One region of the Dorea sp. MB18-49 genome, then DNA from elsewhere that is predicted to be linked to it. Evidence: riboswitches for the same ligand, from Rfam matches in the RefSeq annotation. Region 1 holds a riboswitch; the other holds the start of a gene.
The links. Region 1 has a riboswitch for glycine ahead of NCY30_RS02180 (GrdX family protein). Riboswitches for the same ligand answer to the same signal wherever they lie in the genome.
Positions count from the first base shown of each region.

Region 1 (16,759 bases):
AAAGAACGATGGAAGTTTACGAAGGCATTGCCGATTATCTGAGAAACTTTACCGTCAGCGATCGTGATATGAATAAATATATTATCGGAACTATGAGTAATATTGACCAGCCGATGACACCGTCTGCAAAAGGAGACCGTTCGTTCAATCTGTACATGAATAAAGTCAGTGCAGAGACAATCAAGAAAGAGCGTCTGCAGATCCTTGAGGCAGGACAGGAAGATATCCGGAAACTGGCGGATGTCGTAGAGGCAGTGATGAAAGCCGGACAGGTCTGCGTGATCGGAAGCGAAGAGAAGATAGAAGAAGCAAAAGATATGTTTAAAAATGTGACGACATTTTAGTTGTCTTCAACGGATAAAAGAACAGGAGAAAATATGAAAAAGGATTATAAATCAGGATTCGTAACATTGATCGGTCGTCCAAACGTTGGAAAATCAACTCTGATGAACCAGCTGATCGGACAGAAGATCGCGATTACATCGAATAAACCACAGACGACACGTAACCGTATCCAGACCGTACTTACAACAGATGACGGTCAGATTGTGTTCGTGGATACACCGGGAATCCATAAAGCAAAGAACAAGCTTGGGGAGTATATGGTCAATGTGGCAGAACGTACATTGAATGAAGTTGACGTGGTGCTCTGGCTGGTAGAGCCGACAACATTTATCGGAGCAGGTGAACAGCATATCATCAGCCAGCTTAAAAAGGTAAAGACACCGGTCGTTCTGGTCATCAATAAGATCGACAGCGTGAAGAAGGAAGAGATTCTTCCTTCAATCGCTGCGTACAAAGATGTCTATGACTTTGCAGAAATCGTTCCGGTATCTGCGAGAAACGGTGACAATACCGATGAGCTTGTAAAAGTGATCATGAAATACCTTCCGTACGGACCACAGTTCTATGATGAAGATACCATTACAGATCAGCCGGAGCGTCAGATTGTGGCCGAACTGATCCGTGAAAAAGCACTGCACTGCTTGCAGGAAGAGATTCCGCACGGTATCGCAGTTGCCATCGACAGTATGAAAGTCAGAAATAAAGTGATGCACATCGATGCAACAATTATCTGTGAGCGCGATTCACACAAGGGGATAATTATTGGTAAAAAAGGAAGTATGTTGAAAAAGATCGGAAGTACTGCACGTTATGAGATCGAGAAAATGCTGGATCAGCAGGTCAATCTCAAGCTCTGGGTCAAAGTAAAGAAAGACTGGAGAGACAGTGAATTCCTGATGAAAAATTTTGGATACCGCGAGGACGAATAAAAAGCAGTATCCATGGGAGAACCTAATCTTGGAGCATTAGAAAAAATATGCCCTGGCAAAGGATGAGGTGATCATATGGAAGAGTACTGGGACAGATTCGTCACAACGGGAAAGATAGAAGATTATCTGTATTATAAGGGAATGCGTATCTGTGAGGAGACGATGAACAGATACAAAGAAGGAGATACAATTGGTAAATCAGATTACACTGACTGGCATGATACTGACAGCAGCACCGATAGGTGAATATGACAGACGAGTGGTAATACTGACCAGGGAAAGAGGGAAGATCTCGGCATTCGCACGCGGTGCAAGAAGACCGAACAGCGCACTGATGGGAGTGACGAGCCCTTTTTCTTTTGGAGAGTTTACTGTGTATGAGGGGCGGACATCCTACACACTGGTGTCGGCCTCTATTTCCAATTATTTCCAGGAACTGCGTACAGATGTAGAAGGTGCGTATTATGGATTCTATTTTATGGATCTGGCGGGATATTATGCAAGAGAGGCGAATGATGAGACAGAGATGCTGAAACTTCTGTATCAGACGCTGCGAGCGTTGACGAATGTCCATATTCCGAATGAACTGATACGATGCATCTATGAGTTGAAGACAATTACCGTGAACGGGGAAGGACCGCAGGTGATGGAATGTATTATGTGCGGGGACAGAGAGCGGGAAAAAGTGTTCAGTATACGGCGGGGTGGTGTGATATGCACGCAGTGTGCCGGACATATTTCCGATGGAATCCGGCTGCTTCCGTCGACATTATATACACTGCAGTACATCGTGTGTTCTCCGGTTGAGAAACTATATACTTTCGTGGTAAAAGAAGATGTGCTGAAAGAACTGAAGAAACTTACAAAAGCATATCTGGATGAATATCTGGGAAAACGCTTCAAATCATTGGAGATATTGGAAACAATTGTGCGATAAGGCTTGAAAACAAAGAAGTCAGACGCTATAATTAATTACAATTATGAATATTTTTAGAAGGTGAGGATAAAAAAATGGCAGAAAAGACTATGGATAAGATCGTTTCATTGGCGAAAGCAAGAGGATTTGTATATCCGGGATCTGAGATCTATGGCGGGCTTGCAAATACATGGGATTATGGTAATCTCGGAGTAGAATTGAAAAACAATGTAAAAAAAGCATGGTGGAAGAAATTCATTCAGGAATCTCCGTTCAATGTAGGTGTGGACTGTGCGATCCTTATGAATCCACAGACATGGATCGCAAGTGGACATCTCGGAGGATTCAGTGATCCTCTGATGGATTGTAAACAGTGTCACGAACGTTTCCGTGCGGATAAAGTCATCGAAGATTATTGTGCAGAGAATAACATTGAACTGGATGGTGCGGTAGATGCATGGACACAGGAGCAGATGAAGAACTTTATCGATGAGAATCAGATCCCATGTCCGACATGTGGAAAGCATGACTTTACAGATATCCGTCAGTTCAACCTGATGTTCAAGACATTCCAGGGAGTAACAGAGGATGCGAAGAATACGGTATATCTCCGTCCGGAGACTGCACAGGGAATCTTCGTAAACTTCAAGAATGTACAGCGTACATCCAGAAAGAAACTGCCATTTGGTATCGGACAGATCGGTAAATCATTCCGTAACGAGATCACACCTGGTAACTTTACATTCCGTACCAGAGAGTTCGAACAGATGGAACTGGAATTCTTCTGCAAACCGGACACAGACCTTGAATGGTTTGATTATTGGAAGAAGTTCTGTCTGAACTGGCTGTCTGCATTAGGACTGAAAGATGATGAAGTACGTTACCGTGATCATGATAAAGAAGAGCTTTCTTTCTACAGTAAAGCAACAACAGACGTTGAGTTCTTATTCCCATTCGGATGGGGAGAACTGTGGGGAATCGCTGACCGTACAGATTACGACTTAACACAGCATCAGAATGTATCCGGACAGGATCTGACATACTTTGATGATGAGACAAAGGAAAAATACATCCCATACGTTATCGAGCCGTCACTCGGTGCAGACCGTATGGTACTTGCATTCCTTTGCAGTGCTTATGATGAAGAAGAGATCGGAACAGAGGAGAAGCCTGATACACGTACGGTTCTTCACTTCCATCCGGCACTGGCACCGGTTAAGATCGGTGTGCTTCCGCTTTCTAAGAAGCTGAATGAAGGCGCAGAGAAAGTATTTGCACAGTTAAGCAAGAAATACAACTGCGAATATGATGACCGTGGAAATATCGGAAAACGTTACCGTCGTCAGGACGAGATCGGAACACCATTCTGTGTAACATACGATTTCGATTCTGAAGAAGACGGAGCAGTAACTGTCCGTGACAGAGATACCATGGAACAGGAAAGAATCAAGATTGAAGATCTGGATGCTTACTTTGAGAAGAAATTCGAGTGGTAAGAATCAGAAAATTGAAGCATAAGAGATAAAACAAGAGACCGTGGAATCGGCTATGTATGCCAAAGTGCATGCATGGCGGTTTCACGGTCTTTTTTTATATATGCAGGTATGTAGAAATTGATTTGTGCATAATGTACAAAAAAATAAAAAATAAAATAAAATATTGATTTAAAATAAATGAAAGAGTATATTTATAGAAAAGACTTAATTCATTATTCGTAAAATCTATAAGTAAGGAGGAAAGACTTTGGATAAACTGAATAATATCGTATTACTGATTCAGCATTATCTGGCAGATTATATTTTGATCATTCTGCTGTTAGGAGGAGGTGTTATATTTACGATCCGGCTCGGATTTATCCAGATACGTGGATTTAAGGCCGGGTGGAAAAGAACGTTTGGCGGACTGTTTTCGAAAAAAGGAACGGCGGGAAAAGACGGTATGTCATCATTTCAGGCACTTGCAACGGCTATTGCAGCACAGGTAGGAACGGGGAATATTGCAGGAGCGGCAACAGCATTGGCAATAGGCGGACCGGGAGCGATTTTCTGGATGTGGATTGCGGCATTTCTTGGAATGGCGACCATTTTCGGAGAAGCTATTATGGCTCAGAAATATAAGCATGTAGGAAAAGACGGGCATGTAACAGGCGGACCGGTTTATTATATCCAGGCGGCTTTCAAAGGTACTTTTGGAAAAATCCTGGCAGCTGTCTTTTCTGTTCTGATTATTTTTGCACTGGGATTTATGGGAAATGCGGTACAGTCCAACTCGATAGCGTCAGCATTTCATACTGCATTTGGTATACCACAGATAGTGGTGGGGATCATTATAGCGGCTATCGCATTGTTTGTATTTGTCGGAGGAATTTCCAGAATTGCAAAAGTTACAGAGACGATTGTTCCAATCATGGCATGTTTTTATATTATCGGATCACTGATTGTAATCTTTGCAAACTTTAAAGAAATCCCATATGCATTTTATTCTATCGTTGTAGGTGCTTTTAAACCGTCTGCAGTCAGTGGCGGAGCAGTGGGAGCAACGGTAAAGCTTGCACTCACAAAAGGTGTGGCAAGAGGACTGTTCTCGAATGAAGCAGGTATGGGATCGACGCCTCACGCACATGCGGTAGCGAAAGTAGAACATCCGGTAGAGCAGGGATTTGTAGCAATGATCGGTGTATTCATTGATACCTTTGTAATTCTGAATCTGACGGCACTGGTGATTATTACAACACAGTCGATTCCGACAGGGCTTACAGGTACAGCACTCAGCCAGTATGCATTTTCGAGTGTATTCGGAAAATTCGGTAATGTATTTATTGCAATCTGTATGTTCTTTTTCGCATTTTCGACGATTATTGGCTGGTATTTCTTTGGGCAGGCCAATGTGAAATATTTATTTGGAAAAAAGGCAGTAAAGCCGTATGCGGTTCTGGTTTCGCTCTGTGTATTGTTAGGTTCACTTGCACAGGTTGATCTGGTATGGAATATGGCAGACTGTTTCAATTCATTGATGGTAATTCCTAATATTCTTGCATTGTTCTTCCTGAGCAGCCAGATGAAAGAATTGCATGACGATTACTATCATAATTTCTTAAAAAATAAAAAAGTAAAATAAAGAAAAAAGACTTTGTGAATAATGAATAAGTGAAAACGAAAAACGGAGGGAAAATAGAAAAATATACAAAAAGCAGATTACATAATTGTTCAAAACAACTAAAAAAAGATAAAAAAAGATAAAGTATTGCAATATAAGTAACAATGATGTAATATAGAGGAAGAAAATAAATGATATAAAAATTTTCTATAACTGAAAAGAAGAGTGGGATGATATTTCTCAAGAGAGAGCTGCCAGGGCAGCCGCCGAAGAGGCAAACCGGTATCGAAAAAAATGGAGAAAAACCGGACGAAACTTTCAGGCAAAAGGACGGAGAAAGGGACTACATTCTGAATCTTGTACTGTAAGGGGAATTAGATTTAACAGGACGAAAGACAGAAAAGGACGTTTGAACGCAGTAACTGGCGTGGAACGTCCTTTTTATTTTCTAAGGCTGGTTGAAATAACATAAGAGAGGATGGACATGAATGAGTAAGTATATGGTGATCACAAATAATCCGCTTGTACGATCCAGGCTGGATGATACACATGAGGTAATCTATCTGGAACTCTCTTATGAAGAACTTCTGAAGGTAGTAAGGGACAGAATTTACGAAGGTCACAGATTATTGACACATCCATTATCAGGAAGTGTAAAACCAAAGGAAACACCGTACAAATCTGTGCTGATATCTGAGAGAAAGGAGAAGGTGGATGGGGAATCTGTCAGATTGATTGAAAATGCGATTCTGGTATGTCAGAAATTTCAAGATAAAAGTAAGTATTACAAAGAAGAAGTTTATAAGGATTTTCAATTGGTTGACTGGACTTTATTAGAGAGCGGACTGGCGTCTGCGGATGTCTGGTAGAAGACAGTGATAAAAGAGGTTGTAAAACGGGTAGCGTTTTATAAAAGAAGATGAAAAAAGGAGGAAAAGATCGTGAGATTAGAAATGGGGAATATTTACATTAAGGATATCCAGTTTGCGGATACATCAAAGATTGAAGATGGAATCCTGTATGTAGATAAAGGAGCTGTAAAAGCGGTAGCATTGGAAGATGAGCATATCAAAACAGTCACTTTTGATATTGCGAAACCAGGAGAATCAGTAAGAATCACACCGGTAAAAGATGTGATCGAACCAAGAGTAAAAGTTGAGGGAAAAGGCGGGGTATTCCCGGGAATTATTTCAAAAGTTGATACCGTTGGTTCTGGAAAGACATATGCATTAAAAGGAATGGCTGTTGTAACAGCAGGAAGAATCGTCGGTTTCCAGGAAGGTATCATTGACATGACCGGACCGGGAGCTGATTACACACCATTTTCCAAGACATTGAATCTGGTTATGGTATGTGAACCTGTAGAAGGTATCAAGCAGCATGAATATGAAAAAGCAGTCCGGTTTGCCGGATTCCGGGTAGCAGCTTACATTGGGGAATTAGCGCGTGAGCTTACACCAGATGAGACAAAAGTGTATGAGACATGCGGTATCAAAGAAGGAATCACACAGTATCCGGATCTTCCGAGAGTTGCATATGTCCAGATGCTTCAAAGCCAGGGACTCTTACATGACACTTATGTATACGGAGTGGATGCAAAGAAGACACTTCCTACAATCTTAAGTCCTACAGAGATCATGGACGGAGCAATCGTCTCCGGTAACTGTGTATCTGCATGTGATAAGAATCCTACATATGTACATGAGAATAATCCGGTTGTTCATGATCTGTTTGAAGAACATGGAAAGACACTGAACTTTGTATGTCAGATCATTACAAATGAAAATGTATACCTTGCAGATAAAGAAAGATCTTCTGACTGGACAGCAAAACTGTGTAAGATGTTAGATCTGGATGGCGTTATCGTATCACAGGAAGGATTTGGTAATCCGGATACAGACCTTATTATGAACTGTAAGAAGGTCGAAGCAGAAGGCATCAAGACTGTAATTATTACAGATGAGTATGCCGGACGTGATGGAAAATCACAGTCTCTTGCGGACGCAGATGTGGCAGCAGATGCGGTTGTAACAGGTGGTAATGCAAATGAAGTTGTTATCCTGCCAAAACTTGATAAAGTAATTGGAACTTTGGATTATGTGACAAAGATTGCCGGAGCAAGTGAAGAGACACTGCGTGAGGACGGATCTCTGGAAGTAGAACTTCAGGTAATCACAGGTGCAACAAATGAGACAGGTTTCAATAAACTGAGTGCAAGATAGAAGAGGGAGGATAAGAATATGTCTAAGATAAAAGTAGTTCATTATATCAACCAGTTCTTTGCACAGATTGGTGGAGAGGAAAAAGCAGACTATCCTGCAGAAATTCGTGTTGGGGAAGTTGTAGGACCTGGTCTGGCACTGACACAGAATTTTAAAGATGAAGCAGAGATTATTGCAACAGTTATTTGCGGAGATTCTTACTTCAATGAGAACCTTGAAAAAGCAAAAGCAGATATTCTTGCAATGGTAAAAGAGCAGGCACCGGATGTATTTATTGCAGGACCGGCATTCAATGCAGGACGTTATGGTGTGGCTTGCGGTACAATTGCGGCAGCTGTTCAGGAGGAACTTGGAATTCCTGCAGTTACAGGTATGTATGTAGAAAACCCTGGAGCAGATATGTTCAAGAATGATGTCTACATGATCTCAACAAAGAACAGTGCGGCAGGTATGAGGGATGCAGTGAAGAAACTTGCTCCGTTGGCAGTGAAACTGGCAAAAGGAGAAAAAATCGGTTCATCTGCAGAAGAAGGATATATCCCAAATGGTGTACGTGTAAACTTCTTCGAAAAAGAAAGAGGATCCAAACGTGCGGTTAAGATGCTGATCAAGAAATTGAATGACAAGCCATATGTAACAGAATATCCGATGCCGAATTTTGACAGAGTAGAACCAAATCCGGCAGTGAAGGATCTTGCACATGCGAAGATTGCCCTGGTTACTTCCGGTGGTATCGTTCCAAAGGGAAACCCGGACCACATAGAAAGTTCAAGTGCTTCTCACTATGGAGAGTATGATATTACAGGAGTTACAGATCTTACAGAAGAGACATATGAGACTGCACATGGCGGATATGATCCGGTATATGCGAATGAAGATCCGGACCGTGTACTTCCGGTAGATGTTCTTCGCGATATGGAAAAAGAAGGTGTGATCGGATCGCTTCATCATCTGTTCTATGCAACCGTAGGAAACGGAACATCTGTAGCATCTGCGAAAGCATTTGCAGCAGAATATTCACAGAAATTAAAAGCCGACGGAGTAGATGCAGTAATCCTTACCTCTACCTGAGGTACCTGTACTCGTTGCGGTGCAACGATGGTAAAAGAAATCGAAAGAGCAGGAATTCCTGTTGTACATATTTGTACAGTCACTCCGATTTCTATGACAGTTGGTGCAAACAGAATCGTACCGGCAGTTGCAATTCCACATCCACTTGGTAATCCGGCACTGGATAAGGAAGAAGAAAAGAAATTACGCCGTCAGATCGTAGAAAAAGCATTGAAAGCTTTGACAACAGAAGTTGACGGACAGACCATTTTCGAGTAATACATGTAAAAATAAAGGAGATATAACGTAAAATGAGTGAGATTTATGACGTTATCATCCTTGGTGCAGGTCCTGCTGGTTTGGCAGCGGGACTGTATGCAGGGAGAAGCCGGCTGAATGTTCTGATCATTGAAAAAGGACAGGATGGCGGACAGATTGCAATCACAGATGAGATTGAGAATTATCCTGGACAGATCGTAGAAGGGGAGTCAGGACCTTCCCTGATCGCAAGGATGACGAAGCAGGCCGAAAAATTCGGGGCCAAAAGAGTATCGGATATGATCAAAGAGGTAGAACTGGAAGGCGATGTAAAAATTCTGAAAAGTGAAAAAAATGAATACCGTGCTAAGAATGTGATCATTGCTACCGGTGCACATGCAAGATCAATTGGATGCAAGGGAGAAGGACAGTTCAGAGGAAAAGGTGTTTCGTATTGTGCAACATGTGATGCGAACTTCTTTGAAGATTTTGAAGTATATGTAGTCGGCGGTGGGGATTCCGCGGTAGAAGAGGCTATGTATCTGACAAAATTCGCAAGAAAAGTTACGATCATTCACAGAAGAGATGAACTGCGGGCTGCAAAATCAATTCAGGAAAAAGCATTTAAGAATCCGAAGCTTTTCTTTATGTGGGACAGTGTCGTAGAAGAACTGGAAGGTGACGACATCCTTCAGGCAATGTATGTGAAGAATGTTAAGACCGGAGAAGTAACAAAAGTCGAAGCAGATCCGGAAGACGGAATGTTCGGGCTGTTCGGATTTATCGGAACGGTTCCGAATACAAAGATCTTTGAAGGCGTCATTGACATGGATGAAAGAGGGTACATTAAGACGGATGCTGATATGCATACCAATATTCCGGGTGTATATGCAGCAGGAGATGTACGTGTAAAGAGCCTGCGTCAGGTGGTAACAGCGGCAGCAGATGGTGCGATCGCAGCTGTTCAGGTCGAACGCAGCATGTCAGATTATTTTTAGGAGAAACTCCGGAATTTAACCGGGTCATTATAATAAAAAAAGGAGGAAAAATGACATGATAGATGTAGATAAGACTACGTTTGAAGAAGAAGTATTAAAAGCAGAAGGTTATGTATTTGTTGACTTTTATGGAGATGGATGTGTTCCTTGTCAGGCACTGATGCCGAAGGTACATGAATTTGCAGATACTTATGGGGACAAGCTCAAATTCACATCGTTAAATACAACAAAAGCACGCCGTCTTGCAATTGCCCAGAAAGTTCTTGGACTTCCTGTAATGGCAATCTATAAAGACGGGGAAAAAGTAGAAGAGCTGGTAAAAGATGACTGTACAGCTGAAGCAATTGAAGCAATGATTAAGAAATATATCTGATTCTCGAGAGGTAATTTCTAAATCATAGATGAATGACCTTGATAAGGTTTAAATAAAAAAGAAAGGAGATCGTAATTATGGCTATTTTAGAAGGGAAAAAAGCAATAATTATCGGAGACCGTGATGGAATTCCGGGACCGGCTATCGCAGAATGTGTAAAAACTGCAGGTGCTGAGATCGTATTCTCATCTACGGAATGTTTCGTCTGAACGAGCGCAGGCGCAATGGATCTGGAAAACCAGAAGAGAGTAAAAGAATTCGCTGAAGAATATGGTGCAGAGAACTTAGTAGTGGTTCTTGGTGCAGCAGAAGGAGAGGCTGCAGGTCTTGCAGCTGAGACTGTAACTTTAGGCGATCCTACTTTCGCAGGTCCATTGACAGGGGTCCAGCTTGGACTCACGGTATATCACGTATGCGAACCAGAGATGAAAGCAGAGTTTGACGAAGCGGTTTATGATGAGCAGGTAGGCATGATGGAAATGGTATTAGATGTTGATGATATCGTTTCAGAGATGCAGGCTATCAGAGATCAGTTATAGTCCGAAGTTTCTCATACGAATGAAAAGGACAGGTCCGTTGTGTTCCTACAGGGACTGTCCTTTTTCTAAATTTCAGGGTATTTATTTTGAGGTAAATGGAAAGGTGGATAACCAATGAACAGTGTAATTAAAGGGGCAAGTTATGTATTAGTACATACACCAGATATGGTTTTATACAACGGAACAACACAGACAACAGAAAGAGTTGTGAATCCAGATTCGGAATATTTAAAAGCAGTACCGGAGCATCTCCGTTCTTATGAAGAGGCAGTGTCTTACTGGCCGAACCAGACTTATATCGGTAATGCACATCCGGATGAACTTGCCGAAATAGAATTCCCGTATTATGACAAGAAAAAAGAAGGGGCAGAACGTTACGGAAAATATGGAGAGATCATGCCGGAAGAAGAATTCTTGCTTCTGGTACAGGCATGTGATATGTTCGAAGTAGTGAGACTGGACAAAGCATTTGTTGAAAAATATAAAGAAACATTTGCCAAAGATCCGGTAATCTCTGATGACATAGTTGAAAAAATCCATGAAGGGGTGGAACTTTCTGAGATCGAAACGCTGATCAGCGAAGATCATGCGGAACCATTATATTTTGAGCATCAGTTAGTGGGCTGTGTAAAACCGGCACATGACATTGATGTGAACCTGTCTTCTCATGTTATGCATGAAAATCTTATGAGCAAGGCTTCCAGTGTACTTGCCCTTCTCTATGCTGTGAAGAATGCAGGAATTGAGAAATCAGATGTTGAATATGTAATTGACTGTGCGGAAGAAGCTTGTGGAGATATGAACCAAAGAGGCGGCGGTAACTTTGCGAAGGCGGCAGCAGAGGTGGCAGGTCTTGTCAATGCAACCGGATCAGATGCCAGAGGATTCTGTGCAGCACCGACACATGCACTGATCGAGGCAGCCGCACTGGTAAAAGCAGGCGCGTATAAGACGGTTGTCGTTACAGCAGGAGGCTGTACTGCAAAACTTGGTATGAACGGAAAAGATCATGTAAAGAAAGGCCTTCCGATCCTGGAAGACTGCCTGGGAGGATTTGCAGTTGTTGTATCTGAGAATGACGGAGTGAATCCGGAGATCGATCTCGGAATGCTTGGACGCCACAGTGTGGGAACCGGTTCTGCACCGCAGAATGTAATCGGAAGCCTGGTAGCAGACCCGCTTGACCGTGCAGGAATGAAAATTACGGATATCGATAAATTCTCACCGGAGATGCAGAATCCGGATATCACAAAACCGGCAGGAGCAGGAGATGTACCGCTTGCCAATTATAAGATGATCGGTGCACTGGCTGTTAAGAGAGGCGAGCTGGACAGAAAAGAACTTGCAAACTTTACAAAAGAACATGGCCTGACCGGATGGGCACCGACACAGGGTCACATTCCTTCCGGTGTCCCATATGTAGGATTTGCAAGAGAAGACATTCTGGATGGAAAGATTAAGAATGCAATGATCATCGGAAAAGGAAGCCTGTTCCTTGGACGTATGACGAACCTTTTCGATGGGGTATCATTCGTTATTCATGGCAATACAGCAGCTGTACAGGAAGAAGCTGCCGGTGTATCTGAGGAAGAAGTAAAGGGACTGATCGCAAAGGCGATGAAAGAATTTGCAGCAACCCTGATGGCTGAATAGGGGGTGTGCAGGATGGCAGATAAGATTGAAAAAATCATTGCAGACACATTTCTGCAGATGGCAGAAGGTCTGGAGACCGGAAACTTTGGAAAGAAACCGAGGATTGCACTGACCGGAATGGGTAGCGAACATGGAGAAGAGAATGCCATGGAAGCCGCAAAGATGGCAGCAAAAGATGGAATTGACGTATATTATATCGGAACACTGGAAGCAGATGGCATTACTACCGTGAAGGTAACAGATGATGAAGACGGTCATAAGAAGATGGAAGAAATGCTTGCATCGCATGAAGTAGACGGTGCAGTAACGATGCATTTCCCATTCCCGATTGGTGTATCGACGGTTGGACGTGTTGTGACTCCGGCGAAGGGAAGAGAGATGTTCATTGCCAATACAACCGGAACTTCCAGTTCAGACCGTATAGAAGGAATGATCAAAAATACAATCTATGGAATCATAGCTGCAAAGGCGTGTGGTAAGGAGCATCCGACAGTGGGAATCCTGAATGTGGATGGTGCACGCCAGACGGAGATGGCATTAAAAGAACTTGAGAAAAACGGATACGACATTACGTTTGCTGAATCAGCAAGAGCTGACGGGGGGTGTGTAATGCGTGGAAATGATGTACTGCAGGGAACACCGGACATTATGGTATGTGATTCGCTGACCGGAAATATCATGGTGAAGATGTTATCTTCTTACACAACAGGAGGCAGCTTTGAAGCATCCGGATATGGTTATGGCCCTGGTGTCGGGGAAGGTTATGAACAGTTGGTTATGATTGTATCCAGGGCGTCAGGAGCACCGGTGATCGCAGGCGCAATCCGTTATGCGGCGGAGCTGGTAAAAAGTAAAGTATTTGAGATCGCAAAGAAAGAATTTGTAGCAGCAGACAAAGCCGGTTTAAAAGATATTCTGGCGGCAAGAAAACAGATGTCGAAACCGGCATCGGAAGCCATAGAAGTAAAGGCTCCGCCAAAAGAGATCGTGACATCCCAGATTGCGGGAATAGAAGTTATGGATCTGGAAGATGCGGTGAAAGTACTGTGGAAGCAGAACATCTATGCAGAGAGCGGAATGGGCTGTACAGGACCGATTATCCGTGTGTCTGATGCGAATCTTGCAAAGGCAGAAGAGGAGCTTAAAAAGGCAGGATATATCAATTAAAGGATAACGGAATCCAATGGTTTGAGTGAAAAAATAAGAATAAATACGGGAGTGGAAGAATCAATAGAAAGATTCTTCCACTCCCGGTATTTTTTAATATGGAATAGAAGCTGCCAGTGGCAGCTTCTATGTATTATTTCCGACCGCGAAGTCTCTTTTCACGGATATCAGCAATGGCTGTATAAAGTACATCGGATGAAGAATTGAGGCCTGTCTCACAGGAATCCTGGATAACTCCGATGATAAATCCAACACCGACAGCCTGCATGGCAACATCATTCGGTACACCGAAGAGGCTGCAGGCCATAGGGATAAGAAGAAGAGATCCGCCGGCAACTCCGGAAGCACCTGCGGCACTTAATGCAGCAAGTACACAGAGAATGATCGATGTAAGAAAATCTACATGGATATCCAGTGTATGAGCGGTAGATAAAGCCATTACAGAGATTGTGATCGCAGCCCCTGCCATGTTGATCGTAGCTCCAAGTGGAATGGAAATAGAGTAGGTATCTTCGTCCAGACCAAGTTTCTTACAAAGTTCCATATTAACCGGAATATTGGCAGCAGAACTTCTGGTGAAGAATGCTGTGATAAAGCTTCCTTTCAGACAGGTAAATACCAGTGGAAATGGGTTCTGTTTTGTGAAAATAAATACAATGACCGGATTGATAATGAAGATAACAACAGCCATACTTCCAACCAGAACGAGGATTAACTTTCCATAAGAAAGTAATGCATCCAGTCCCTGTTCTGAAATCGTAGAGAAGATCAGTCCCATGATACCGAACGGAGCACAGTTGATGATCCACTGAACTGCGGTCGCCGTTGCATCGGAAATGTTCTCCAGTGCATCTTTTGTTCCCTTGTTCGCGTGTTTTAATGCAATTCCAAAAATAACTGCCCAGAAAAGAATACCGATATAATTAGCATTGACAATGGAATCAACCGGATTCTTAACGAGATTGTTCAAAAGGTTGGTGAGCACTTCCGCAATTCCGCTTGGCGGAGTGATATCGGTAGCAGAAGCAGTGTCTGTAAAGGTCAGTGTTACCGGGAATAACCGGCAGGCAATAACGGCTACAAAGGCAGATACAAGGTTACCAACCATGTACAAAATGATAATAAATTTTAAATTGGTCTTCTGACCAGACTTCATGTGGCAGAGTGCACTCATAACCAGGAAGAATACCAGAAGCGGGGCGATTCCTTTCAGTGCTCCGACGAACATGGTTCCGAGAATCGAGATTACGGATGCCTGCGGAACAACAAGACCAAGAACCAGACCAATGATCAATCCGCAGATGATCCGTTTGATTAGGCTGATGCTGTTCCATTTTTTGATTAAATCTTTCATTGTTTTTTTGGCAGGATTTTTTTGAATCCCGCACCCCTCTCTTTTGTTTTTTTGCTTTTCGCAAGTATGATTATGATTATACAGGAAAAGAGCAGGAAAGTAAATATTATTTTTGGTGCAAAATGACAAGAAAAAAGGAAAAAGTATGTGAAAAAATTGTCATATTAAACAAAAAAATATCGTTTAGAGGTTGTGCATATGCAGTAAGAGTGGTATAATAACCATTGTTAATAAAGAGATTGCCATCTGGGGAGATGGTGTTTTTGGGAGGTCATATAATATGCAATTAAATAATGATGGTCTGATGTGGGCACTGGTAAAGGAAAAACCGGAGGAAGGACTGTGGATGAAGCGTGTTCCGATTCCGGAAGTAGGACCGAATGATGTGAAGATCAAGATCCACAAGACAGCAATCTGTGGAACGGATGTACATATTTATCAGTGGAATGACTGGGCACAGCATACGATTCCAATCGGCCTTACAGCAGGTCATGAGTATGTTGGAGAGATCGTAGAAAAAGGGGAAGGTGTACAGGGGTTCAAGATCGGTGATCTGGTATCCGGTGAAGGACATATTACATGTGGAAAATGCCGTAACTGTCTGGAAGGACACAAGGAGAACTGTAAGGATGCGAAAGGTGTCGGCGTGAACCGTAACGGAGCATTTGCGGAATATCTTGTGATTCCGTCAAGTAACGTATGGCCATGTAATCCGAACATTCCGGAAGAGATGTATGCAATCTTTGATCCATTTGGAAATGCAACACATACAGCACTTTCTTTTGAAGCACTGGGGGAGGATGTGCTGATCGCCGGAGCAGGCCCGATCGGATGTATGGCAGCAGCAATCGTGAAGTTCTCGGGTGCAAGACATGTTGTGGTAACGGATATGAATCCATACAGACTGGAACTTGCGAAGAAGCTGGGAGCAACAAGAACAGTTAACTTAAAAGAAGAGAATCTGAAAGATGTCATGAAAGAGATCGGAATGGCAGAAGGATTTGATGTCGGTCTTGAGATGTCCGGATCACAGGTGGCATTGGATGATATGATCCACAATATGAAGCACGGCGGACACATTGCACTGTTAGGATTACAGAGAACAGATGCTAAAGTAGATCTTGAGACAGTAATTTTCAACGGATTACATCTGAAAGGAATCTATGGACGTAAAGTATGGGATACATGGTACAAGATGTCTACGATGTTACAGGCAGGACTCGATATCTCAGATATCATCACACATCATTTTGACATCAAAGATTTCCAGAAAGGATTTGACGCTATGATCTCCGGTAATTCGGGAAAAGTCATTCTGGACTGGGCACATGTAAATGACTAAGAAGAGTGCATGGAACAAAGTAGGAAAAAGGCAGAATAAAAATGGAGAGGTTGAGAAAATGGCACGTAAAGACGATATTTTAAGCATTTATACAAAAGAAGTAGAAGGAATCAAAGAAGCCGGGCTTTTCAAAGGAGAGGCACCTTTTGTATCCCCGCAGGGAGCAAGAGTGAAGATGGAAGACGGAAGAGAACTTCTTTGTATGTGTGCGAATAACTACCTTGGACTGGGGGATAACCCGAGACTGATCGAGGCAGCTAAGAGAACATATGATGAAAAAGGATACGGAGTAGCATCTGTACGTTTTATATGTGGAACACAGGACATTCATAAGAAACTGGAGAAAAAGATCTCCGGATTCCTGGGAACAGACGATACGATCCTTTATTCTTCATGCTTTGATGCAAACGGAGGATTATTCGAGACAATTCTGACAGCAGAAGATGCAGTCATCAGTGATGAACTGAATCATGCTTCTATCATTGACGGAGTACGTCTGTGTAAAGCAAAACGTTTC
Region 1 is NZ_JAMOYX010000002.1:74,700-91,458, forward strand. Features, by position in the region: gene NCY30_RS02150 (insulinase family protein) at 1-344, shown strand, start outside; gene era (GTPase Era) at 378-1,274, shown strand; gene NCY30_RS02160 (hypothetical protein) at 1,350-1,520, shown strand; gene recO (DNA repair protein RecO) at 1,492-2,211, shown strand; gene NCY30_RS02170 (glycine--tRNA ligase) at 2,286-3,686, shown strand; gene NCY30_RS02175 (alanine/glycine:cation symporter family protein) at 3,934-5,307, shown strand; glycine riboswitch at 5,518-5,630, shown strand; gene NCY30_RS02180 (GrdX family protein) at 5,775-6,155, shown strand; gene NCY30_RS02185 (glycine/sarcosine/betaine reductase component B subunit) at 6,228-7,508, shown strand; gene grdB (glycine reductase complex selenoprotein B) at 7,527-8,837, shown strand; gene trxB (thioredoxin-disulfide reductase) at 8,870-9,814, shown strand; gene trxA (thioredoxin TrxA) at 9,870-10,187, shown strand; gene grdA (glycine/sarcosine/betaine reductase complex selenoprotein A) at 10,265-10,726, shown strand; gene grdC (glycine/sarcosine/betaine reductase complex component C subunit beta) at 10,841-12,379, shown strand; gene grdD (glycine/sarcosine/betaine reductase complex component C subunit alpha) at 12,392-13,546, shown strand; gene sstT (serine/threonine transporter SstT) at 13,680-14,900, opposite strand; gene tdh (L-threonine 3-dehydrogenase) at 15,181-16,242, shown strand; gene NCY30_RS02230 (glycine C-acetyltransferase) at 16,301-16,759, shown strand, end outside.

Region 2 (16,759 bases), on a different contig from region 1:
CATGGTAAAAGAGATGATAAGTGCCGGAATGTCGATGGGATTTATGAGTTCTCTGGTTAATATCGGTACTTTGACATTACAGACGGCGATCAATAAGCTTGGAAAAGACATTATCATTGCCCATACAGCGGCGAGAAAGATCACGGAGATATTCATGATCATGTTCAGTGTATTCGGACAGACGATGGCAACTTACTGTGGACAGAACATGGGAGCAGGGAAGATCGACCGTGTGAAGAGAGGCATCTGGCTGGCGATTGTCTACACTGCGATCTGGTCAGGACTTACGATCATTGCAAGTTATACGATCGGAGGATGGCTGGTATATCTGGTAACCGGAAGTCATAATAAGACAGTAATCTTAAATGCAACAAATTATCTGAAGTTTGATACGCTGTTTTATATTGTGACTACCTTGATCTGTATTTTAAGAAATGCGATGCAGGGATTAGGGGATCATATTACACCACTGATCTCCAGCGGCCTTGAGATGGCAGGGAAGATTGTGATTGCGGCCACTCTGGTTCCGTGGCTTGGATATACGGGTGTGATCATCTGTGAACCGATTGTGTGGTTCATTATGGTAATCCCGCTTTTGATCCAGACATTCCGGATGCCGGTACTCAGGACAGAAAAGACAGATGGAAAAATATAGAGGGAAAATATAAAAAATATAAATAATAAGAAAAATCAATTTGAGAGGATAAGATAGATGGAGATACATATTCTTGATATAATCCAGAATTTAAGAACGCCAATAGGAGATGTGGTTGTTCCGCTCATTACCAGACTTGGAGATGCGGGAATCATATGGATCATTCTGACGGTATTATTACTGATCATTCCGAAGACAAGAAAGACAGGGGTGATCATGATGGCGGCATTGCTGGTGGATGTGCTGCTCTGCAATGTGCTCATAAAGAATCTGGTGGCAAGAACCAGACCATTCGATGTCAATACAGCAGTACAATTATTGGTCGCAAAGCCGCGGGATTACTCTTTCCCGTCGGGACACACGGCGGCTTCATTTGCTTCGGTTACGGCATTGTATCTTGCCGGAGAGAAGAAGATGTGGAAAGCGGCTCTTGTACTTGCGGTTCTGATCGCATTATCAAGATTGTACTTGTATGTGCATTATCCAACGGACATCATTGGTGGTGTGGTATTCGGAAGCCTTTCCGGATATCTGGGCTATAAGATTGTGGAATGGATACAGAAGAAAAAGATAAAATAGAGATAGAAAAAAAGAGCAGGGCAGGCAGCATTATGCTGTCTGCCTTGCTCTTTTATTGACTACCAGTGCAATACAAAAGATCGCAGCGGCAAAAAGTAACTGGATTCCATAGTTGCGGTATAAGAGTTGTTTCTGTGCCTGAGTGAGAACAGCAGAGTTATTCAGCAGATTGTTACTGATCTCATACCAGTAGACCGGAAGGAAATGAGCCACAGTTTTCACGCCTTTTCCCATGATATCAAGTGGAACGAATACGCCGCACAGGAAGCTCATGCCAAGTGTGACAACATTTACGAGGGCGGTCAGGATATCTTCTTTGGTGATAAATGTACCAAGAAGGAAGGAAAGAGCAAGACCGACCAGAAGCAGGGTCAGACTGTTGAGTATATAATATGGCATCTTTGGCGACTGGAAAAATGCTTTCCGGTAAAAGAAGAAAGCAGGGATCCATGTTGTAAGCATCCAGACGGAGCATCCGACTGCCAGATATCCCAGTGCAAGCTGCAGGTTCTGGCTTCTGATGGACACAGCCGAGCAAAGGATTCGCTTTTGCAGATCCGGCTGATGGAATGCGATCATGATCAGTCCCATTACATAGCACAGTATGGAGATTAACACATATGGCAGATACTGATACATGTAACCATAACCCGGCGTCTTTTCGGAAGAAGCAGATTTTAACATTGTAACATGAGAAGAACTGTCTGTATGTTTCAGAATATATGCAGCTGCCTCTTTATCGGAATAACCACTGTCTGTCAGGACACGTGCCTGATTCAGATAGGTGTTGATCTGTTGATCGACGTAGTACCCGTCTGTGCTTCCTGGAATCTTGGATACTGGCAATGCCTGATGTTCACGGAGACAGGAGACTTTAAAATCTTTCGGAATGGTCACGATATAAGAGACATTCCGGTTAAAGAGTGCGTCCTGGAGTTTCGCAGTGTCATCCGGCATTTGCCTGATGGTATGATACTGTGATAGATATGTGGAAAGCCCTTTGGAAAGTACGCCCCCATCATGATCTACCACACCTACCGTGAGTGCTTGGGCATGGAACCCGGTGCCGGAAGTATTGCTGTCGCTGCCGGAGGCAAGGATTCCGATCGTAAGGAAGATTGCCAGATACATGAATACCATCAGGAGATTGCGTTTGGTTATGATTAAAAATCCTTTAAATACTGTCATAACGTTCCCTCCTTATCATAAGAAATGAGAAGCTGATACAAAGCAGACACATGATTACAAGAATCAGGATACACCTGCGGTAGCGGACAGCATCATCATAGACACTGAGGCAGTAGAATGCATCACTCAGTACACTGGCAGGATTGATCCGGTTGATGACCGGGCAGTGCTGTTCGATCACATTTTTCATTCCACCGAACATCAGGCCTGCAAGGAAACTCGGTAACAGTGTAACGAGGACACCGATTCCGGATTTGACACTGTAGGACAGTTTGCCGGCGCATCCGATCAGAATTCCGAGACAGATACCGATCAGGGTTCCCATGAATGTAATGAGAAGAAGTTTCGGAATGTCATGCCCAAGGCTGATATGAAGTACCTGGGTAAGGTAAAGCTCCAGGATCAGGATGTTGACGAAATGAATACTTTCCAGTACCAGCAGATCGCCGAGAATCAGGGAAAGTTTGTGGGTCGGTGTGATGCTGCGCCGTTCTCCGAGTGCACTTAAGTTCGCCTGAAGCTGAACCGTGGAATGGATGCTTAAGTAGACTCCGCTTAAGCAGGCAAATGCGATCAGTGCGAGAAAATAAGTCAGTGTCGGATCTAAGGAATGTCTGCCTAAGGACTTTTCTTTCACCAGTGTCTGATAGTCGTTCAGAGAGGCAAGGGCGTCCGAAAGCTTTTCCGGATGCTGTGTGGCAATATCCCGGATCATGTCAGCATTCTTTTCATAGCTGTCCAGAAGGGAAGACAGAATGCTCTGGTTAATGCCATTGGAAGCAATGGTAAGGGAAGGAACCGACTTCACGTAATAGATGCCGGATATTTCCTCCCGCCGGAGCGCTTTTTTGGCAGCTTTTTCTGTCTTGTAAGAATGGATATCGATCATGTCCTGATCCGTTTCATTCAGAAATGTCAGGAAAGATGCTGCATTTGCGGAACTGCTTTCCACTGTGACGATGGCAACAGGAACCGGTTCCCAGTCGGTCTCTCCGGTTCCTGCAAGACCGGTATTTCCAAAGGACACATAGAACAGGGTTCCAAGGATGAGCGGAAATGCGAGAGCCCAGAACATGATAGAGCGGGAACGTATTGTCTGTAAGAACTGATATTTTAATAAATGTAACATAAAGTGTCCCTCCTTTAATCCCTGAGTTCTTTTCCTGTGATCTCAAGGAAGACATCATTGAGAGTCGGAAGCTCGGAGAAGACGCGTCCGAATGGAATGTCCTGTTCCTGCAGGTAATTCAGTACCCGGATCAGATTGTGTTTTGCACCGCTGCAGCGTAGGATCATTGTCTGATCTTTGTATGATAAGTCAAATACATGTGAAAGGGAGCGGATATCTGCCAGGTTGTTTTTCGTTAACGCAACCGCTTCGATCGTGATCGTCTCACCGGTCTTGATCATTTTTTTTAGTTCCTCGGTTGTGCCGGAAGCAAGTACACGGCCATGATCAATGATCGCGATACGGGTACAGATCTGTTCCACCTCTTCCATGTAGTGAGAGGTATAGATGATGGTAGATCCCTGACGGTTGAGTTCCAGAATCCCTTCCAGAATCTTATTACGGCTCTGAGGATCTACAGCAACGGTCGGTTCATCCATGATGATGAGTCTGGGCTTATGGACAATGCCGCATGCGATATTCAGTCTTCGTAGAAGTCCGCCGGAGAGTTTCTTCGGGCGCATCTTACGGAAATCGGACAGACCGGTGAATGCGATGGCCTCTTCCACGAGTTCTCTTCGTTTTTGTTTGTCTCTGATATAGAGTCCGCAGAAATAATCGATGTTTTCATAGACGGACATCTGCTCAAAGACGGCAATGTTTTGCATGACAACACCGATATCCTGCTTGATATCGTAGCTGTCCGGCTTCATATCCTTTCCAAAGATCGTGATCGTTCCTTTGTCATATTTTAACAGTGCGAGCAAGCAGTTGATGGCGGTGGTTTTACCGGAACCGTTTGGTCCGAGCAGTCCGAAGATCTCACCTTCTTCGATGTCGAGTGACAGGTGGTCAAGCGCTAACAGATCACCGTAACGTTTTACAAGATTTTCTATATGTACAAGCATAAGATTTCCTCCTTGATGATTTGTTACTTGTAGTATAGCGGATGGCTGATTATAATGGTAGTGTCACCGGTCATAAATTGAATGTGACAAATGTAATATAGGAGAAAAGAATGAGAAAGATAACAGATGAAGGATTTTTGTTCCTTTACGGAGCAGGACTTCTGGTAACAGCGGAAACAGGGATTCCGGCGGTTATCATTATTCTGTTTGCGTGTATCTATACCTGTGTGAATCTGGTAGGGAAAGAAAAGTATCTGCATTACATTATGACGATTGCTTTCGTGGCAGTCGGAATTGTTTTTAAAGAAATGTGGATGTTTCTTCCGGTAGTTTTATATAATATGCTATGCTTTTATTCTCCGGTTTATATAGGGGTTGGTGGTATAATCGTGGCCTGTGAGGCGCCGGCGTTCCGGGAATATTACGGGCTGGAAAAAGAGATGCTTATTGTTGCCGGGCTGGCAGCAGCAGTTCTGTTATATGGACGGACCAGGAGGCTAAATGAATTGGAGCAGGAATATAAAAGGGCCAGAGATGACAGCAGAGAACTGACACTGATGCTGGAAAAGAAGAATCAGGATCTGCTGGAAAAGCAGGACACAGAAGTATATCTGGCCACACTGAAAGAAAGGAATCGTATCGCCAGAGAAATCCATGACAATGTGGGACATATGCTGTCGCGATCCATCCTGATGGTGGGAGCGTTAAAGACTGTTAATCAGGCTGAGAATCTGAAAGTCCCGATGGAGCAGCTGGATCAGACGTTGAACGAAGCCATGACGAATGTAAGACAGAGCGTGCACGATCTGCATGATGAGTCGGTAAATTTAAAAGAAGTGATGGAATCGCTGGCAGAAGAATTCCGTTTTTGTCCGGTACAGCTTACTTATGATATGGGATATGATATTCCAAAAGAGATCAAATACAGCTTTATAGCCATTACGAAAGAGGCACTGAATAACGTGATGCGCCACAGCAATGCAAATGAGGTGAAGATTTTGGCAAGAGAACATCCCGGACTATATCAGCTGATCATAGAAGATAATGGAACGTCAGATGAGCGGATCCGGCCAGATGGAGACTGGGAAGAATATGCCGAGAAGGAAAGTGCCGGAAAGACCGAAAACGCTCGAAAAACAGAAAATACAGAAAGCAGCGGAATCGGGATCGAGAATATGAAAAAACGTGTCCGCATGCTTGGCGGAACCATGCAGATCCAGAAAGAAAATGGCTTCCGTATATTTATTACGGTTCCTAAAAATGAGGGAAAAAGATGAAGATAGTAATTGTAGATGACGATATCCTGGTATCCAGTGCGTTAAAGACAATTCTGGAAGCAGGAGGAGAAGTAGAAGTAACCGGCACCGGACAGGATGGAAAAGATGCCGTCCGGTTATATGATGAACTGCTGCCGGATGTTCTTCTGATGGACATCCGTATGAAGGACATGAACGGTCTGGATGCCGCAGAACAGATTTTGAAAAGGCATACGGATGCAAAGATTCTTTTGCTTACCACGTTTTCCGATGATGCGTACATCGTAAAAGCATTAAAATATGGTGTGAAAGGATATCTGATAAAACAGGATTACGGCAGTATCCTTCCGGCATTGCAGGCGGTGCAGATGAATCAGACCGTATTCGGAACTGAGATTATGTCCAGAATCCCGGGATTGCTTCAGAAAGAGCAGAAAGAAAAAGAGCAGACATTTGACTGGAACAGTTACGGAATCGGAGAACGGGAACTGGAGATCACAGCACTGGTTGCTGAGGGACTCAGTAACAAAGAGATATCGGAGAAAGTCTGCTTAAGCGAAGGAACGGTCCGGAATTATATCAGCAATGTGCTCGAGAAACTGGAATTAAGAGATCGGACACAGCTTGCGGTGTATTATCTGCAGAGAAGCAGAAAATGTGATAAGAATAAATAGGAGCAGAGAAAAAATAAATGGAAGAAAAAAGTAAATATACAAAAACAATCAACTGGAAGCAATTCTACCGGAATGTATTCGCTCTGGTCATCCCGATCGCAATCCAGAATCTGATCAATGTCGGAGTTACGGCGACGGATGTGATCATGCTTGGAAAGGTTGGAGAGAAAGTGTTATCCGGGGCATCTCTTGCAGGACAGATCCAATACATCATGACACTGATCTTTTACGGAGTGACCTCCGGAGCAACGGTTCTGACGGCGCAGTACTGGGGGAAGAAAGACACCAGAACGATAGAGAAAGTCCTGGGTATGGGATTAAGTGCCGGACTCATCGTTGCAGTAGTATTCGCAGGAGCAGCCCTTGGCATGCCGGAGACACTGATGCGGATCTATACCTCTGATCCGGAAGTTATTGCAGAAGGAGTAAAGTATTTAAGAATCGTAGGATTTTCCTATGTGTTCATGGCGGTGACACAGGTGTATCTGAATATTATGCGCAGTATCGAGAGGGTAATGGTGGCTACATTTATTTATCTGATTTCATTGCTGATGAATATTGTGGTAAATGCGGTTCTGATCTTCGGACTATTTGGATTCCCGGTAATGGGAGTAAGAGGTGCGGCAATCGGTACGCTGTGTGCCAGAGCAGCCGAGACAGTGATGGTTCTCGTTTATGCCATCTTCCGAAATAAAGTAGTAAGGATCCGGCTTAAAGATATGGTGAAGATCGATAAGGTTCTGTTAAAAGATTTCGCAGTTTATTCTATGCCGGTGGTATTAAATGAACTGATGTGGGGACTGGGAACGTCGGCGAATACGGCGGTGATCGGGCATCTTGGAAGCGCAGCAGTGGCAGCCAACTCGGTTGCGCAGGTGGCAAGACAGCTGGCAACAGTCGTAACATTCGGGATTTCCCATGCAACGGCGATCTATCTCGGCAAGACGATCGGGGAAGGCAAGATGGAACTGGCAAAAGCATACGGAAAACGTTTCGTGTGGTTAAGTCTGATTCTTGGAATCCTGGGTGGTGTGCTGATACTGATCTCGGCACCAATCGCCAATGCGAATCTGGCACTGACCGGACCGGCAAAGAATTACTTAAGTTTCATGTTCTTCGTTATGTCGTATTTTACTGTGGCACAGGCATTTAATACCACAATGGTAGTGGGGGTATTCCGTGCAGGCGGAGATACGAAATTCGGATTGATCATGGATGTATCGACGATGTGGGGATTCTCCATTTTACTCGGGGCAGTGGCGGCATTTATTTTGCATGCCAGTGTGCCGGTCGTCTATGTTATACTGATGAGTGATGAACTGATCAAAGTACCGATTACTTTAAAGCGGTATTTGACATACAAGTGGCTGAGAGATGTCACAAGGGAACAAAAAGAACTGGAGGAAATGTAAAATGATCGTATTAAGCAAGGAGCAGATCGAAGAAATGGTTGATCCGGATCAGATGATGGATCAGATCGAAGAGGCATACCGGATCTATGGATCAGGTGAGTTCTATATGCCGCCAAGACCGACGGTAGAACATGAAAATAAGCAGCTCATGTATATGCCATGTTACACAAAGGATATCATAGGGACAAAGATCCTGTCGATCTTCCCGGAGAATTCCAAACTGGGACTGCCGTCGATAGATGGTATCGTGTTACTGAATGATTATACGACAGGCGCGCCGCTTGCTGTTATGGACGGGCAATCGGTAACGGCATGGAGAACCGGAGCTGTCGGCGGTGTGGGGATCCGCCATCTGTCAAGAAAAGACTGTCGCACCGTAGGAATCATCGGAGCAGGAATGCAGGGATTCCATCAGGCTGTGTATGCATGTGCGGCAAGAGATATCCATACCGTATATGTGTTCAACCACAGTGACCGTGATTTGACAGATTATCTGGAAAGACTGAAAAAAGCTATTGATAAGGAAGACGTAAAGGTAGTACAATGTAAAGCAGTGGAAGAGCTTGTACGAAACAGTGATATCATCTGTACAACAACTCCTTCTACCACACCTGTTCTTCCGGATGATAAAGAACTTCTGAGAGGAAAATGCATCATTGCGATCGGCTCTTATATGCCGGAAATGAGGGAAATCCCGGATGCAGTACTGGATCTGGTGGACAATGTATACATTGAACTGCCATACGCATGTGAGGAAAGCGGAGATCTAAGCCAGCCTCTGGCAAGTGGAAAACTTACAAAAGACCGGGTAAAACTGATGCATGAATATCTCGTATCGGGGGAAAAAGAGATCAAAGAAGGTCAGACAACATATTTCAAATCGGTTGGAATGGGATTATTTGATGTGTGTATCGCACAGAAATTATATGAAGTAGCAAAGGAGAAATAACATTATGAAAATCGTAGCAACAGAAAAAGCACCAAAGGCACTTGGACCATACTCACAGGGATATGTACACAACGGAGTACTGTATACAGCAGGACAGATCGCAATCAATCCGGAAGTGAATGATGTAGAAGCAACTACAATTGAAGCACAGACAGAGCAGGTATGTAAGAACTTAGGAGAGGTCTTAAAAGAAGCTGGAACATCATTTGACAAGGTATTAAAGACAACATGCTTCCTTGCAGATATGAGTGACTTTGCAGCATTCAACGAAGTATATGGAAAATACTTTACATCAAAACCGGCAAGAAGCTGTGTTGCAGTAAAGACACTTCCAAAGGGAGTTCTGTGTGAAGTAGAACTTATTGCGGCTGTAGAGGAGTAAGATAAATGGCAGAAGAACAAAAAACAGGCTGCAGCCCGTCCGATTGTGCGGGCTGTTCCCATGCAGGTGAATGCGGAAGCAAACCGCAGAGTCTGATCAAACCGGAAAATAAAAAATCACACATCAACCATGTGATCGCAGTTGTCAGCGGAAAAGGCGGCGTTGGAAAATCTATGGTTACCGCATCGCTTGCAAGGCTGATGAGAGAACAGGGATTTTCTGTAGGTATCATGGACGCAGATATCACAGGTCCATCCATTCCGAAGATGTATGGAATCCATGAAAAAGCAAAAGGGGATGGAGAAAATATTTTCCCATGTGAGGCAAAGGATGGAACGAAGATTATGTCCATCAACCTTTTACTTCCGGAAGAAGATGATCCGGTTATCTGGAGAGGTCCGGTCATCTCAGGTGTTGTCACACAGTTCTGGACAGATGTTGCATGGGGAGAACTGGATTATCTCTTCGTAGACATGCCGCCGGGAACCGGTGATGTACCGCTTACCGTATTCCAGTCCCTTCCGGTAGAAGGCATCGTGATCGTAACTTCCCCGCAGGATCTGGTACGCATGATCGTAAAGAAAGCCTACAATATGGCAGGACAGATGGATATCCCGGTACTCGGAATCGTCGAGAACTACAGTTATCTGGTATGTCCGGACTGCGGACGTAAGATCTCCGTATTCGGCGAGAGCCACATCGACGAAGTGGCAGAAGAACTCGGCGTTCCGGTCATCGGTAAGATGCCGATCGATGCAAGTCTTGCAGAGGCAGTGGAGAATGAGAACTTTGCAGAAGTAAGCAATGATTATCTTGCGGAAGCAGTGAATAAGCTTTAAGAGATGGAGATAAGAAGATGGTATTTGGCAGAGTTGAAATGCTTTGACAGGTACCATCTTTTGTGATAAATAATTAACTTATGGATTTACTGTTGACTTAAAGGACATAACTTGTTGTGCTAATTGCATGGTTGATGGGTGGATTTGTGAGATACATATGTGCAAAGTGCATAAATGAAGTGAAACGTATTATTTTAATAAAATGCGTAGAAGGAAGCAAAGATATCATGCAGCATAGGAGCTGAAGGGGCATGCAGAAACTCTCAGGTAAAAGGGAACGAATTCGGACGACGCTCTGGAGAACAATAAGAATTGTACCGAAGAAGTAATCTTTCAGGTAAAAGGACAGAGGCAGACAAAAAACACTTTTGAAAAGAAAGTATTTTTTGCCTGCTTTTTTAGTGCTCAAAATAGGGAATGGGCGCGAAAAGCAGGCAGATTCCGAAGGAGGTAAAAACAAATGAACAGAATCGAAGATGTAACAAACTACATCACAGAATGTGACAAAGAAGTTGGGGAAGCACTTGCATTAGAGCTTGGCAGACAGAGAAGAAATCTGGAGCTGATTGCATCTGAAAATATTGTAAGCCCGGCAGTGATGCTGGCAATGGGAACCGTACCGACCAATAAGTATGCAGAAGGTTATCCGGGAAAGAGATATTACGGCGGATGCGAAGATGTAGACATTCTGGAGAATCTGGCAATTGAAAGAGCAAAAGAATTATTCGGATGTGAGCATGTATGTGTACAGCCGCATTCCGGAGCCAATGCCAATACTGCAGTGTATCAGGCACTTCTCGAACCAGGCGATACCGTTATGGGCCTGAACCTTGCACATGGCGGACACCTGACACATGGTTCACCGGTGAATTTATCCGGAATCTCGGCAATGGATATCGCAAAAGGTCTGCTGGACAATGGTATTCATCCGCCTACAATGTATTTCCCATTGATCGTGGATGAAGCACTGATGGTAGAGCCAACCGAGACCGAATCGAAAGAAACGCTGGATAATGCGATCGCAGTATTCCGTAAGTTATACGAACTGGCAGGAACAGATCCTGAAAAAGCGAGGCATTGATATCCATACTTCTGCGGCAGTACAGGGCGTAACAGTAGAAGGAGAGACCTGTACCTGTCACTATATAGAGAAAGAAAAGGAACAGGAAGTGACAGCAGAGTATGTGTTGTGTGCAGTGGGACGCTGTCCGAATACAGATGGACTGTTTGGAGAAAATGTAAAACCGGATATGGAACGCGGACGTGTGCTGATGAACGAAAACTTCGAATCCAGTATCCCGGGAGTCTATGCAATCGGTGATCTGATCTTTGGTGCACAGCTTGCACACGCGGCAAGCGCACAGGGAATGGTTGTAGCTGAAAAGCTTGCCGGAAAAGAACCATCCATAGATCTGAGTATCGTTCCAGGATGCGTTTATACAGATCCGGAGATTGCATCTGCCGGAATGACAGAAGACAAGGCGAAAGAAAAAGGAATTGCCGTAAAATGTGGTAAATTCATCATGAGCGCAAATGGTAAATCTATCATTACACAGGAAGAGCGCGGCTTCATCAAAGTCGTAGCCGAAGAAGAAGTAAATTGTTATTTAGTTCATCAGACCGGTTACGCGGACCGGAATAAAGGATTCCTAACTTTTATTCCGGTCCGGGCAGCCTTCGCTTAATGCATTAAACAGCAATCGAATAATACACCGCCGAATAAGCCGAAAGATCCAGCACAGCCTTCCCGTCCGTAACCTTCACTTTCTTCTTCGTATACTTCTTACATCCTCCAAAAGTTTCATCATCACTAGCCAGAATCACTTCCAGTTCTTTCGCATCTTCCACCGGAAGTTCATACCCTTTCTGATCCTCATCCGAGAAATTAAAGACAGCGGCAATACGTTCTTTGCCATCCGTTCTTTCAAAAGCGTAGATACAGCGTTCTTCCTGATGACAGTCCAGCCAATGGAAGCCGGCGTTTTCATAGTCTTTTGCGGAAAGAGCCGGAGTTGTCATATACAGATGATTCAGTTTCTGCATGAAGTGATGGAATGCATCGTGAATTGGATACTTCAGGATATCCCAGTCCTGTTCACGTTTTTCATCCCATTCACGGAGTTGTCCGATCTCATTCCCCATGAAGTTTAATTTCTTTCCAGGATGTGCATACATGTACATATAGAAGGCACGTGCCTGTGGGAATTTCTCTTCGTATTCTCCATGCATTTTCTGGGCGATGGTTGCCTTTCCGTGAACCACCTCGTCATGTGAAAGCGGAAGAAGGAAAACATCGTTATAATAGTACATCATGGAGAACGTAAGCTTGTGATAATCGCGGCTTCTGTATTCCGGTGCGGTGCGGAAGTAGTCAAGTGTATCGTTCATCCAGCCCATATCCCATTTGTAATCGAATCCAAGTCCGCCCTGATCAGCAGGTTTTGTTACGCCTTCGAAAGAAGTAGAATCTTCGGCAGAGAGCATAGCTGTCGGGTGCAGTGTTTTTAATCCGCGGTTCATTTCACGAATAAAGTCTACTGCATTATTGTTGACACCTCTTGCCGGTTCACCCTGCCAGTAAATGATACGGCTGATTGCATCCATACGGATTCCGTCCACATGATATACGCTTAACCAGTAGTTCGCAGCAGACTGCAGGAAGCTTCGGACCTCGCCTCTGGAATGCATGAAGTTGCAGCTTCCCCATTCGCTGACACCAACGTCCTGATGTGGATATTCATAAAGTGAAGTTCCGTCATAATCGGCCAGTGCATAATGATCAACGGCAAAATGTACCGGCACGAAATCCATGATCACACCGATGTCGTTCTTGTGGCAGGCATCAATGAATTTCATCAGTTCTTCGGCAGTTCCATAGCGTGATGTCGGGCTGAAGAATCCAGTATTCTGATATCCCCAGGATTCGTCACACGGGTGTTCGCTGAGCGGCATGATCTCGATATAGTTATAATCATTTTCCTTAAGATAAGGGATCAGGATGTCGATCATTTCTACATAAGTGTACCAGTCGTCTGCTTTTTCAGAAGGCTTCTTAAATGAGCCGAAATGCAGTTCGTAGATATTGAGTGGTTTGTCCTTGCATACTGAACGCTTCTGCATCCATTTGCTGTCTTTGAATTTGTAATGGGACAGGTCGCGGATGATAGACGCGAAGTTCGGACGGAGTTCCATGCCGAAGCCGTAAGGATCGCAGTGCTCTACGCAGTTTCCGTCCTGTCTGTAGATGCGGTACTTGTACATCATGCCCGGCTTTGCACCTTTGGCATAACATTCCCAGAAATTTCCGTCATAAGTTTTATTAAGTTCCCATTCCTGCCAGTCGTTAAATTCCCCAATGACTGTAATGCGTGATGCAGCAGGTGCAAAGGTACGGAATGTGGTTCCGTCTTTGTCCGGGTGTGCGCCGAGAAATTCATAGGCGTCGAATATTTTTCCTGTGTAAAATCCGTAAAAATCCATATTAACCTCCGTAAAAATGCAACGTAAATAATTAACTGCCGAAAAGATAATGGACAGTAGTTGCTTTTTTGATCTATAATCATATTATAAGAGAAATGCGAGAAGGTATCCACCGACAAAACCGACGAATGGGTGGATAACCGACGAATGGGAAAAAGTGTCGGGAAAGTGAGAAAATGAAATGGATCTTAGGATTGAGAAAACAGAGCGGGGAATCAAGAATGCATTTATCGAACTGCGTTCCAGAAAACCTCTGGAAAAGATAACAGTAAAAGAATTATGTGAAAGTGCAAGGATCAATAAGTCTACCTTTTATGCACATTATAAAGATATCTACGATCTGTCAGATGCGATGGAAGAAGAAGTGGTACAGTCGATTGCGAACAGTATTCAGCATCCGGAATATCTTCTGGAGCATCCGGCAGAATTCGCAAGGGAACTTCTGATGGCCTATATATCTCAGAATTCTCTGACGGCAATATTATTTTCCGGCAGTCAGGCAAATCATTTCGCGGACAGTATTGAGCGGAGTATCAAGCAGATGATTTTTGAAAAATATCCGGAGTTTGAAGAAGATACGGCGATGAACGTGATGTTGAGTTTTTGCATTCAGGGAAGCTACCATGCTTATCAGAAGAACCGGAGCGGAGATATCATGACGGTGATCGATGTGATCGCAGGGATGACGGGAGCGGTTCGACCGATGTATGAAGAACGATTGGGGGAGAGCAGATCATGAATCTGGAACAACCGTGTATCCGCATTTCGGTGCGGAATCTGGTGGAATTTATATTGAGACATGGAGACATTGACAACCGGACCGGCGGGGCAGATAAGGAGGCTATGCAGCAGGGCGGCCGGATACACCGGAAAATCCAGAGACAGCAGGGGGCAGAGTACCGTGCAGAGGTCTCGTTAAAGTATCAGATAGCGTGCGATGGATTTATCCTGAGTGTAGAAGGAAGAGCGGACGGGATCATAGAACTTCCGAAGCGTGTGGTGATCGACGAGATCAAAGGAGTATTTAAGGATTTGAAACGTCTGAAAGAACCGCAGCTTTTACATCTGGCTCAGGCAAAATGCTATGCCTATATCTATGCAGAACAGAAAAATCTGGAAGAAATCGGAGTACAGATGACGTATTGTAATTTAGATACCGAAGAAATCCGGAGATTCCAGGAGGTATATACCCGGGCAGAACTTAAGAAATGGTTCGAAGAACTTGTATCAGAATATGAAAAATGGGCAAGATACCAGATGGAATGGAGAGCCAAGAGAAATGCTTCAATCAAAACAGTGGAATTCCCATTCGAATATAGAGACGGACAGAAGAAACTGGTTGCGTCGGTATACAGGACAATTTTGAGAAAAAAGAAATTATTTATTCAGGCACCGACCGGAGTCGGCAAGACAATGGCGGCCGTATTTCCGGCGGTGAAAGCAGTCGGGGAAGAACTGGGAGAAAAGATCTTTTATCTGACGGCGAAGACAATCACCAGAACGGTGGCAAGTCAGGCATTCGAGATCCTGAGGAAGCAGGATCTGAAGATGAAAGTCATCACATTGACGGCAAAAGAAAAGATCTGTTTCTGTGAGGAAACTATCTGTAATCCGGATGCATGTCCATATGCCAAAGGACATTTTGACCGTGTAAATGCTGCTGTTTATGAACTGCTCACATCGACAGATGAGATGAGCCGGGAAGTACTGGAAGAACAGGCAAGGAAATGGAATGTGTGTCCGTTTGAAATGGCACTGGATGTATCGCAGTGGGTAGATGCGGTTATATGTGATTATAATTACGTCTTTGATCCGAATGCACATCTGAAACGCTTTTTCGGAGACGGCGTCAAAGGAGAATATCTGTTTCTGATCGATGAGGCACACAATCTGGTCGAACGTGGGAGAACCATGTACAGCACCAGTATTTGCAAGGAAGATTTTCTGAAAATCAAAAAGCTGGTAAAATACGGAGAACCGAAACTTGTCTCGGCGTTGGAGAACTGCAATAAGCAGCTTCTGGAGTTAAAAAGAGAATGTGACGGCTGCCAGATACTGAATAGTGTGTCACATGTGTATATTAAGCTATTGTCTTTGATGACAAAGCTGGAAGAGTTTATAGAAGACTGTAAAGATGAAGTAATACGGAAAGGGGTACTGGAGTTTTACTTTGGTATCCGTAATTTCATATATATTCATGACCGGCTGGATGAAAATTATCTGATTTATTCAGAACTAAGTGAAGAAGGAAAGTTTTACCTGCATCTGTTCTGTGTCAATCCGGCGGGATGCCTGCAGGAATATATGGGAAAAGGAAATAGTACGATATTATTTTCGGCAACATTTCTTCCAATCAATTATTATAAGAAACTGTTATCTGCGGCAAAGGATGATTATGCGATCTATGCAGAATCTCCATTTGAACAAAGCAAAAGATTACTGCTTCTGGGAAATGATGTCAGCACGAAGTATACCAGACGCGGACCGGAGATGTACCGTAAGTATGCAGAATATATGATGCGTGTGATAAAAGGAAGAACAGGAAATTATCTTGCCTTTTTCCCGTCTTACCGATTTCTGGAAGAAGTGTGGGAAACATTCATGGAACTGCCGCAGGAACAGATTGAAGTTGCAGTACAGTCCCAATATATGACGGAGCAGGAACGGGAAGAATTCCTGAAAAAATTCGAACAGGAAAGAGCACACAGCCTGATCGGCTTCTGTGTGATGGGTGGTATTTTTTCAGAAGGAATTGATCTGACGGAAGATAAACTGATCGGGGCAATGATCATCGGGACAGGACTTCCGCAGGTGTGTCTGGAACGGGAACTTTTAAAGTATTATTTTGACCGGAAGAATCTGAATGGATTCGATTATGCTTATTTGTATCCGGGCATGAATAAGGTGCTACAGTCGGCAGGACGAGTCATCCGGACTGATCAGGACAGAGGGGTGATTGCACTTTTGGATGAACGTTTTATGGACCAGCGGTGCCAGGAGGTGTTTCCGAGGGAGTGGAATGATTTCCAGATCTGTAACAGTGAAAATATCGAAGAAAAGATAGCAGGGTTCTGGAAGGAAGAACAGATGGATAAGAGGTAAGCAGAATCAGAAAAATATTATTTATAGAAAAATATATTATAGAACAATATGATAGAAAAAAATACCATGAGGGACATATGCCACATGGTATTTTATACGAAAGTAAATAAAAGTAGCTGCCACCGGTAGTTCTCCAGGGATACTTTGGCAGGAAAAAGAGTTTGTAA
Region 2 is NZ_JAMOYX010000001.1:73,899-90,657, forward strand. Features, by position in the region: gene NCY30_RS00425 (MATE family efflux transporter) at 1-655, shown strand, start outside; gene NCY30_RS00430 (phosphatase PAP2 family protein) at 713-1,234, shown strand; gene NCY30_RS00435 (ABC transporter permease) at 1,265-2,422, opposite strand; gene NCY30_RS00440 (ABC transporter permease) at 2,409-3,551, opposite strand; gene NCY30_RS00445 (ABC transporter ATP-binding protein) at 3,566-4,498, opposite strand; gene NCY30_RS00450 (sensor histidine kinase) at 4,609-5,775, shown strand; gene NCY30_RS00455 (response regulator) at 5,772-6,428, shown strand; gene NCY30_RS00460 (MATE family efflux transporter) at 6,446-7,840, shown strand; gene NCY30_RS00465 (ornithine cyclodeaminase family protein) at 7,842-8,789, shown strand; gene NCY30_RS00470 (RidA family protein) at 8,794-9,171, shown strand; gene NCY30_RS00475 (Mrp/NBP35 family ATP-binding protein) at 9,177-10,010, shown strand; glycine riboswitch at 10,296-10,369, shown strand; partial or broken gene glyA (serine hydroxymethyltransferase) at 10,471-10,932, shown strand; gene NCY30_RS15280 (hypothetical protein) at 10,933-11,091, shown strand; partial or broken gene NCY30_RS00485 (FAD-dependent oxidoreductase) at 11,069-11,605, shown strand; gene glgB (1,4-alpha-glucan branching protein GlgB) at 11,700-13,490, opposite strand; gene NCY30_RS00495 (TetR/AcrR family transcriptional regulator) at 13,672-14,229, shown strand; gene NCY30_RS00500 (helicase C-terminal domain-containing protein) at 14,226-16,592, shown strand.
Region 2: another riboswitch for glycine. It lies ahead of glyA (serine hydroxymethyltransferase); the one in region 1 lies ahead of NCY30_RS02180 (GrdX family protein).